4 regions of the Paenibacillus sp. sgz302164 genome follow, and region 1 is predicted to be linked to each of the others. Evidence: a T-box and tRNA genes for the amino acid it is inferred to sense, from the RefSeq annotation. Region 1 holds a T-box; the other regions hold tRNA genes.
The links. The T-box of region 1 lies ahead of AC0LWT_RS12940 (arginine--tRNA ligase). A T-box ahead of a tRNA ligase gene usually reads a tRNA of that ligase, here a tRNA-Arg.

Region 1 (2,199 bases):
GGCGCGGTCGACCAGATGCCGTCGGCAAACGGCTTGTAGACGAAATCTTTGGGCAGCAGCCCGAATTTCCACAAATGGTAGGCGATATCTTTGGCCGTGTACGTTAAAATACCATTTCCCCGAACCAGCACTTTATCGGCTTGAAAATCGGATGCATGCGCCTCGTCCTCCGCTTCCTCCCTATGCTTCAGCACCCAGCAGCCGGCGAGCTTGCCTTCGGTCACTTTGCCGAACGTAGCCGTGCGCTGCAGCATTTCGAACGCCGCCTGCCATAAACCCTCCCGCACGATGCTGCTTTCCCAGACGAGTACGTCGTATTCAATCCCGAACTGCTTCATCTCCTCAAGCTGCTCGCGGACGATGCGCTCCGCCACCAGCGAGCCGATCCACGCCAGGTTGGAGTTCCCCGCTTCCAGTGCATGAAGCACTGTCGAGCGCTTTTCCAGCAAGGCAGGGTTCGCCTTGTACTCCTTATTCACCCAGGCATACGTCTCCCAGCAAAAATCGCCGAAACGGCTGAACGCCCGCTGCGGTTGTTCCGGTTGTACGGATTGTCCGGGCTGTTCCAACTGCACTGACTGTTCTGTTTGCTCCGGTTGTTCCGGTTGTTCCGGCTCCGCATGCAGTATACCCACCACCGTATCCGCCAATTGGTTGCCGAGATCGTCAATATAATTGTGAACCTCCACCTCACAGCCGGTACGCGCGAGCATGCGGGCCAGCGTGTCCCCTATGCAGGAATTTCGCAAATGGCCGATATGAGCCGATTTGTTCGGATTAATCGAAGTGTGCTCGACCAGCACTTTCGTCCGCTTCTGCGGCGCAGCGGGGGCCGTGCGCCAATCTTTTGCCGCCCATGCCTGCCAGTCGACATAAAAATTAAGAAAACCCGGCGGCGCAGCGGCGATTTTCCGGAACAACCCTTCCATGCCGCCCGCCTCCTCCAGCAGCTCCTGCAAGCTTGCGGCAATGAGCATCGGCGGTTGCTTGAGAACTTTGGCCAGCTGCATGGCGATGTTCGAGCTATAGTCCCCGTGATCCGGATGCGGCGGATGCTCGATGACCACTTTAAGCGCATCGGGCCAAATCGTCCCCGAACGTTCCAGCAGCGCGCTTGCCTGCTTTTTAATCTCTTCGGACAACAAAATATGAATCATGCCGATTCCTCCTTCGGTTTGCGCAAAATCAAAAAGCCCCCGTCTCTTAAACAAGAGACGAGAGCTCAACAGTTCCCGCGGTACCACTCTAAGTGTTCATTTTCGCATATGCAAAATAAACCTCTCGATCGATAACGGCAAAAGCCGGATCTCCCTACTGTCGGCTTATCCGCTTCAGAAGACCATTTCCCGGGACCGTTTCATTCAAGGCGTCCGTACCGGTTCCCACCATAGCCGGCTCGCTGAGACTGGACGTCAAAAACTACTTCCCCGTTCATCAATACTCACATATGTAATTGGCTGAATATTTAAAATCATTTATACAGGAACGCCGCCTGGTTGTCAAGGGGGCTCTCGCCGTGCTGCCGCCCTGCCGCTTGCCGGTTCCCGGCCTCAGCCTGCAAATAACCGAATGATCATAATGCCGCCAAAAGCCATGGACATTCCCGACAGCTCCAAAGGGCTGAACCTGTCCTTAACGACAAAGCGCGTATAAAGCAAAACAAGCAGAACGTTAAGCGCTACGACCGCGGATACAAGGCCCGCCTTGCCTACGTCGAAAGCGCGCAAAATAAGGATCATGCCGACCACATTCGTAATGCCGACGGCCATCCCTATCCCGAACGTCCGCCACTCTCCCCATTGGGCAGGGGCTGCTTCAGTACGGACCGAGTGCATCCGGTCCTTCAGCCACCAGCCGCCGAAGCAGACGGTTCCCATCGCAAACATGCAAAAAAGCGTCGGAAACATCGGCGCCGCCTGAAGCGTGGACCATTTGCCGGATAAATCGTTGCAGGCGAACAACAATAGCGAGAGCAATCCCCACTGGGCTCCTTGGAGATTGTTTATGGAAATGTCGTTCGAGTAGCGGACGAGCAGCACTCCCGCGACGATGACGACGAAGGCGATAACCTGCATGCCGCTCAGCTTCTCCCCCCACAATCCGTAAGCGGCCACAACGACGATGACGGAAGGCAGCGCCGTCAAAATCGCCACAAGCGACGCCTTGCCAACGGCGAAGCCTTTGAACATGCTGGCGTTG
Region 2 (2,199 bases), on a different contig from region 1:
CGTATTCCGGCGTAGTCACGGCGTTCGACGGTTTGACGCTGCTGGCCCGGACCACGGGAAGCGAAGATTCCCTGGATATCGAGTTCACGCCTCCGGCGGGATCGGCGTTCCCGATCGATCTGATTTTCTACCCTATGGAAGATAAAAAGTAAGCATAAAAAAACCAGCCCCTGAGCGCCCGGAAGCGTTCGGGAAGGCTGGTTTTTTGTTATTTTGAGCGGATGGCGTTACACGCGCTCGATGACTTTGTCAATAAGTCCGTATTCCGCCGCTTCCGCAGCGCTCATGAAGTAGTCGCGGTCCGTATCCTTCTCGATGCGCTCCAGCGGCTGGCCGCTGCGCTCGGCAAGAATTTTGTTCAGGTTGTCGCGCATTTTGAGGATGCGTTTCGCGCGGATCTCGATATCGGAAGCTTGACCTTCCGCACCGCCGAGCGGCTGATGGATCATCACTTCGCTGTTAGGAAGCGCGTAGCGCTTGCCTTTGGCGCCGGCCGTCAGCAAGAATGCGCCCATGGAAGCGGCCATGCCCACGCAGATCGTGGAAACGTCCGGCTTGATGAACTGCATCGTATCGTAGATGGCCATCCCTGCTGTAATGGAACCGCCTGGGCTATTGATGTAAAGGCTGATATCTTTGTCAGGGTCTTGTGCGGCCAGGAAAAGAAGCTGGGCAATAATGGAGTTCGCGACGACATCGTTTACGCCGGTACCGAGGAAAATGATGCGGTCCTTCAGCAAACGGGAATAGATATCATAGCCTCTTTCGCCGCGGGCGTCCTGTTCAACGACCATAGGGATAAAACTCATGAGAATTACCTCCTTCGATGGGTACAATGGTTTCAAATGGAAATACTACTTACAGTATGGCCAAGAGAATGTTTAAAAAGTCTGCGCCTTTCTTAATACGAAAGGGAACATTTTCAAACGAACTCGTTGTTAACTAGTATGATACCGAAAAAACAAACAAAGGTCAAGAAAGGTCAAACTTATAATCAAAAAAAATCAGTTTCGCAACTGATCTTCGTTCGTGTTGGCGCGCCCGAAGGGAATCGAACCCCTATCTCAGGCTCCGGAGGCCTACGTCATATCCATTGGACCACGGGCGCATGCAATTGAAATTTAGTGAAGCAAGGGTTATTATATGACACCGAATAAAAAAAAGCAAGACTGAAAATGCTTTCAGTAAAAAAAGGCAAAAATATTTGAACAATTGTTGAATCTGACAAAGCAATTGGTTATAATAATAATGCACGGAACGATATATCTCGACAATGTGCGATTCAAGTTGAAGACTTACCGAATTTGAAGTACTGGCAGTACTCAATTTTTTTTGCTCGGGTGGGACGAAAAATGCATACCCGGGACATAAAACGTCCAATCAATGGAGCAGGAGCGTTGTGATCGTCATATGAGAGAAATCCTTGACATTCAAAAGCAGCTCTTGCCGGACCTCATGGATGTTATGAAAAAACGTTACTCGATTCTGCGCCACATCCTTGTTTCCGGTGTCGTAGGGAGAAGAACGCTGGCCAGCTCGCTCGATATGACGGAGCGCGTCCTGCGCGGCGAGGTTGAGTTCCTCAAGGAGCTGGGCCTGCTGGAGACGGATGCCACAGGCATGAAGGTCAGCGAATCCGGCCACCGGCTTCTGGAGAAGATGGAGCCGATCATTAAAGCCGCTTTCGGCCTGACGGACCTGGAAGAGAGCATCAGCCGGGCGTTTCAAATCGCCCAGGTCATCGTCGTGCCCGGCGATTCGGACGTCTCCGCCTTCACGAAGAAGGAGCTTGGACGGGCAGGAGCGGCCGCTTTGCGCAAACACGTCGCCAAAGACGATGTCATTGCCGTAACGGGCGGATCGACGATGGCGCAGGTTGCGAACCATTTGACGATCTCGTCGCGCATGAAGGGCAGTTGGTTCGTACCGGCCCGGGGCGGACTCGGCGAGAGCGTGGATATGCAGGCGAACACCATCGCATCCATTATGGCCAAAAAGACAGGCGGCAAATACAGGCTTTTGCATGTGCCCGACCATTTGGGCGAAGAAGCTTATCAGACTTTGATCCAGGACCCGCAGATCCAGGAGGTTGTCGACGTCGTGCGCAGCTGCCGCATCGTCGTACACGGAATCGGAGAAGCTATGGTCATGGCCCGCAGGCGCAAGGTGGATGCCCGGACGACGCACAGCCTGCAGGAA
Region 3 (2,199 bases), on a different contig from region 1:
TCCAAATACTTGCGGAGCGCGGCGTAAGCTTGCTTCCAGGAAAGGTGCATGGAATCCGTGATGCCGTACATTTCCCGATGCTCTTCATGGCCGGCGGAACCGAACAATTTCTCCTGCAGCACGGCGTGCAGAGCCGAGGCCCAAATATCGACGATGCCCTCTTCCTGCGCGAGCAAACCGCTGTAGAGGGGGGTTCCGTACGCGTAGGCGAGAAATTCCTGCCAGGTCCGCTCGGCAAAAAAAGCGAAGTCCGGCTGATTCCTTTCACTGGTGTCCGCGATTCTGCGGATCATGTCGCGTATTTGAGCCGGGAATTCCTCGGCGCACAGCGGCGTCTCCTCGATCTCGACGAAAACGTGCTTCCCGTTTTTGAACAGGTGTATCGCCCCGCTCTCGCCCATGTGCTTCAAAGCCTGCAGCGCCTTGAATTGCAAGATCGGATGGCGCGGCGCGTCCCGCAGCCATTCCCGGACCGCAGCGGCGGCCTCCGGATGTTTCACAAAACCGAGCTGCTCCAGCGCAGCCAGCTGCTGTTCGAGCGTCCCCTTGCGCAGCATGCGCAAAAGCTTGTCGACGAAAGCGGTGTCGACGGACGCCTTCTCCTCGACGTACTGGCGAAGCATTTCCTCCTCCGTCGTCTCCTGCTCCTCTTCCGACGAAAGCGCCCCGGGAATCACCACATTCGGCATCATCGTTTGCAGCCAGCTCAACAGCGCTTCCCACTGTTCCGCCTTGCGGTCGCCTTCCCGCGGAAATCTCAGCAAAAAAGACAGCAGCTCCACAGCTTCGCCATACTGCTCTCTTTGCAAAAATCGGGTCAGCTCTTCCTCGTAAAACTGCTCCGTTTTCGGGAAAAGGACCACGTTATTCAATAATTGCCCGGCTATTTTCATCACCTCAAAAACGATCTGGAAGTCTGGCGGGTGAACTCGGCAAACACAAAAGCAGCTCCGACCGCCGGACTCCTCGATGGTGTCAGTGTACTTGATTGCGATGCGGATTGCAAAATAAACTTTTCATTCGGGGGTTGACTTGAACGAAAACCATATGATAATATAACTCTTGCTTCGCCAAAAACGGATTGAAACCGCAGGCGATTCACGTATGTGTCCCAGTAGCTCAGCAGGATAGAGCATACGCCTTCTAAGCGTACGGTCGGGGGTTCGAATCCCTCCTGGGACGTCCTTTAAATGAAAGAGGCCGCGAGATTTCGCGGTCTTTTTTGCTGTCTATCAAGCTATAAAAAAAATCGCCCCGCAAGCGGCAGGGCAAAAACATATCCGATCGTCTTTGATGCGGATGGCGAAGCTTGTCACTTCGATTTGGCGCGATCGACGCCGGGGACGCTTGTTCCCGTTGGCGTGAAGCGATGCTCGTACGTATAAATCATATGTTCCTCAAGCGGCTTGCCGTCCAGCAAATGCTCGCGAACGAGCCGCCGGCCGGTTTCCGGCGTCATTTTTTGATACCAGATGCCTTCCGGGTATACCGTAACGACACAGGCATCCTCACAGCGGCCGTTGCATCTCGTGCGCGTCGTATGTATAAGCCGCTCGGCGCCGAGCCTGGAAATCTCTTCGCGGATTGCCGCCGTCGTTTCGTCGCCCTGTTTGCGCAGGCACGAGCCGCCGTTGCAAATCAGAACATGATGCCTGACTGTCGATAAATCCCACGTTGTCATTTCTATCATCCTTTCAACCGTATTCAGCTAGAATGGGCACATGCGCCATCAAAGCCGCCGTACAAGCGTGCCTGGGCCCGGTAAATAAGCTCTAACGCGCTCCCCGCTTCGACAATAACGCCTTAGATCGATAAATGCGATACGATCGCTCAACGAGGCTCCTACGGCAATATCGCGGGAAAGAAAACAATAGGCCGCTTCCTTCAGCAGCTCGCTCACCACCTTCACTGCATAATGGCGGTCGGTCGAGCACACGCGACTGAACGTAAACGTCCAAGGCGGAGAGGTATTCGGCGGGCACAGGTCAGCTCAGGATCCGGTACGAGCGCCCGGGAGATGCGGATGCGCCGGCATTGCCCGTTGCAATCACAACTGTTTGTCTCGATATTAATAGTAAAAATTACTATTAATTATCAATAACTTGCTACAAGTTGTCAACCTTCTTTTCCGCACTTGGAAATTCCGCAATCCGGTTGGCCGCGGAAACCGAGTAAATGTTCACATGCACAAAAATAGCT
Region 4 (2,199 bases), on a different contig from region 1:
TTTTACCGATTTGAACCGCTTTAACGCGCCCTTCTGCGCAATAGTTTTTGATGGTACCCGGCGATAATCCCCATATTTCCGCGGCCTCCTGGACACCCATAATATGATCAAGGGGGTTCATGACGGTTACCTCTGTTTCCGTACGATTATTAACGTATATAGCGATATAGCGAGCGTGATAATTGAAATTACGAAAGTGACGTAAGCCATTGAGTACACGGCTCCTTTCGCGTATAATGATTGTTAGGGGGAGAGGTTTTAAACCTCTCCGGTGATTTACTTACGAGACTTCGAGCGCTTCCGACGCTTGGAGTCTTTTTCTTTTCGGTGATTTTCCAGCACTATGTAGAGATTGACGAGAGCAACCAATAGCTGGATTATCGCCGTCAGAAGGGTAAGCATTTACATCACCTCCTAACGGTTTCATTATATCATATGCGATAACGCATGTAAAGGGGGTTGCAAGTCAGAGGCGCATTGGATTATTCCGATTCAGTCTGCACGTAAACGGCTACCACTGCCCCTATTATGGTTTCTTGGTCTTTTGATCGTTGTCTGCTATGTACTCGAACAGCTCAGCAGGAGTGCAGTCTAATGTTTTACATAATAGATTAAGAACCTCAACACTAACTGCTTTAACGTGTTTGTCTTCCTCACGTAATTTTTCATTGTTAACCCACTGGCTCAAAGTATTCGGTCGAATGCCAGTCTGTTTGCTTATTTGGTACATGGTCATCCCACGTTTATCTAACATCTCCGAAAGCTTAAAACGAATCAACGAAAACCACGCTCCTATTAATTTCCATTCTACCACAATAACAACGCTTGACGTTATTAACAAATTGGGTTAATATCAATTTAAGATAATAACTCAAAATGATATTATAAATTTCATTTCACATACGGAACCTCAGTTTACACGCGAGCGTCCTGACCGGAAAGGAGGTGATGGCTATTCGCAAGATAACGGTACGAATGAAACATCGGGATGACGTTGCTAATGAAATGTTAGTTTTTGATTGGAATGCGTATCTACTAATAGAGAATGTAGCGTTGATTCTCGAACCGGAAGACGAAATCGTTACGATATCACGCGTAAAGTTGCGCGAAGATGGGACATACGTGCGTACGTCCTCAGGCGGCTTTGAGATTCCGATCGATTTGAAAACGTATGTCCGCATTCAGTCTGCGCCAACGGAACTGCATGCACTAATCGCGGCTTTTGCCGTATGAAGGTGGCTGTTTTCTGACTGAGGAGTATGCGCGCCAGCGCGTTGTTAACCTGTGCTTCGAAATAAGCCAGCTCATAAGTCCATAAATAAAAAAACTTCCTACGTTTATTACCGTAAGAAGTTCGCATAAATTGCGTTTGATTCTACCCGATTAAAGCAGGGTTATACGCGCCACGGCGGGATTCGAACCCGCGACGCACAGTTTAGGAAACTGTCGCTCTATCCTGCTGAGCTACGGGCGCATAGCAAAGACTATTTTAACACGGAGTTTTTCGTCATGCAACCGTGCTCTTGCCTTGCCAGCTTGCCGGTCTAGGAATCTAGGTTCGGATCGAACAGACTTCTAAACCTTGTTCCGAAGCTTGCGGAAGAACTGGGTCAGCAGCGCTGCGCATTCTTCCTGCAGCACGCCGCTGATTACGTCGACGCGGTGATTGAAACGTTCTTCCTGCAGCAGGTTCATCAGCGTGCCGGCGCACCCTGCTTTGGGATCTGCGGTACCATAGATCACTTGCGGAATGCGCGATTGAACGATGGCTCCCGCGCACATCGGACACGGCTCCAGCGTGACGTAGAGCTTGCAGTCCAGCAGACGCCACGCCTGCAAATGCTCGCTGGCCTGGCGGATCGCGATCATCTCGGCATGAGCGGTCGGATCCAGGGACGTTTCGCGCAGGTTGTAGCCGCGGCCTATAATTTCACCGTCACGCACGACAATAGCGCCGATTGGAACTTCACGGATCGTTTCGGCTTTCAAAGCTTCATGGATCGCTTCCCGCATCCAATATATATGTTCATCCACAGGGGACACCTCGCTTAAAAAATGTTATCCACATGTGAATAGAAGTCGAACAAGCATTCGTTGTTAACATTCTGTGGACAAGTGTGTGGATAAGTTGAAAATTTGTGGATATATGAGTTTCATTGTAGGGACTCGCCGCTCTGAAATCAAGCTGCCTGCGAAAAC

Region 2: it has a tRNA-Arg gene. The T-box ahead of AC0LWT_RS12940 (arginine--tRNA ligase) is inferred to sense a tRNA for this amino acid. The anticodon was not compared.
Region 3: it has a tRNA-Arg gene. The T-box ahead of AC0LWT_RS12940 (arginine--tRNA ligase) is inferred to sense a tRNA for this amino acid. The anticodon was not compared.
Region 4: it has a tRNA-Arg gene. The T-box ahead of AC0LWT_RS12940 (arginine--tRNA ligase) is inferred to sense a tRNA for this amino acid. The anticodon was not compared.

What each region holds. Positions count from the first base shown of each region.
Region 1 is NZ_JBVYOL010000006.1:373,454-375,652, forward strand. Features, by position in the region: gene AC0LWT_RS12940 (arginine--tRNA ligase) at 1-1,157, opposite strand, end outside; T-box leader at 1,208-1,444, opposite strand; gene AC0LWT_RS12945 (EamA family transporter) at 1,551-2,199, opposite strand, start outside.
Region 2 is NZ_JBVYOL010000010.1:252,836-255,034, reverse strand. Features, by position in the region: gene AC0LWT_RS18710 (copper amine oxidase N-terminal domain-containing protein) at 1-152, shown strand, start outside; gene clpP (ATP-dependent Clp endopeptidase proteolytic subunit ClpP) at 228-809, opposite strand; tRNA gene AC0LWT_RS18700 (tRNA-Arg) at 1,034-1,108, opposite strand; gene AC0LWT_RS18695 (sugar-binding transcriptional regulator) at 1,411-2,199, shown strand, end outside.
Region 3 is NZ_JBVYOL010000003.1:266,242-268,440, forward strand. Features, by position in the region: gene AC0LWT_RS06780 (HEAT repeat domain-containing protein) at 1-872, opposite strand, end outside; tRNA gene AC0LWT_RS06785 (tRNA-Arg) at 1,109-1,182, shown strand; gene AC0LWT_RS06790 ((2Fe-2S) ferredoxin domain-containing protein) at 1,313-1,681, opposite strand.
Region 4 is NZ_JBVYOL010000042.1:12,979-15,177, forward strand. Features, by position in the region: gene AC0LWT_RS36540 (helix-turn-helix domain-containing protein) at 1-121, opposite strand, end outside; gene AC0LWT_RS36545 (helix-turn-helix domain-containing protein) at 527-778, opposite strand; gene AC0LWT_RS36550 (hypothetical protein) at 949-1,233, shown strand; tRNA gene AC0LWT_RS36555 (tRNA-Arg) at 1,400-1,474, opposite strand; gene tadA (tRNA adenosine(34) deaminase TadA) at 1,576-2,034, opposite strand.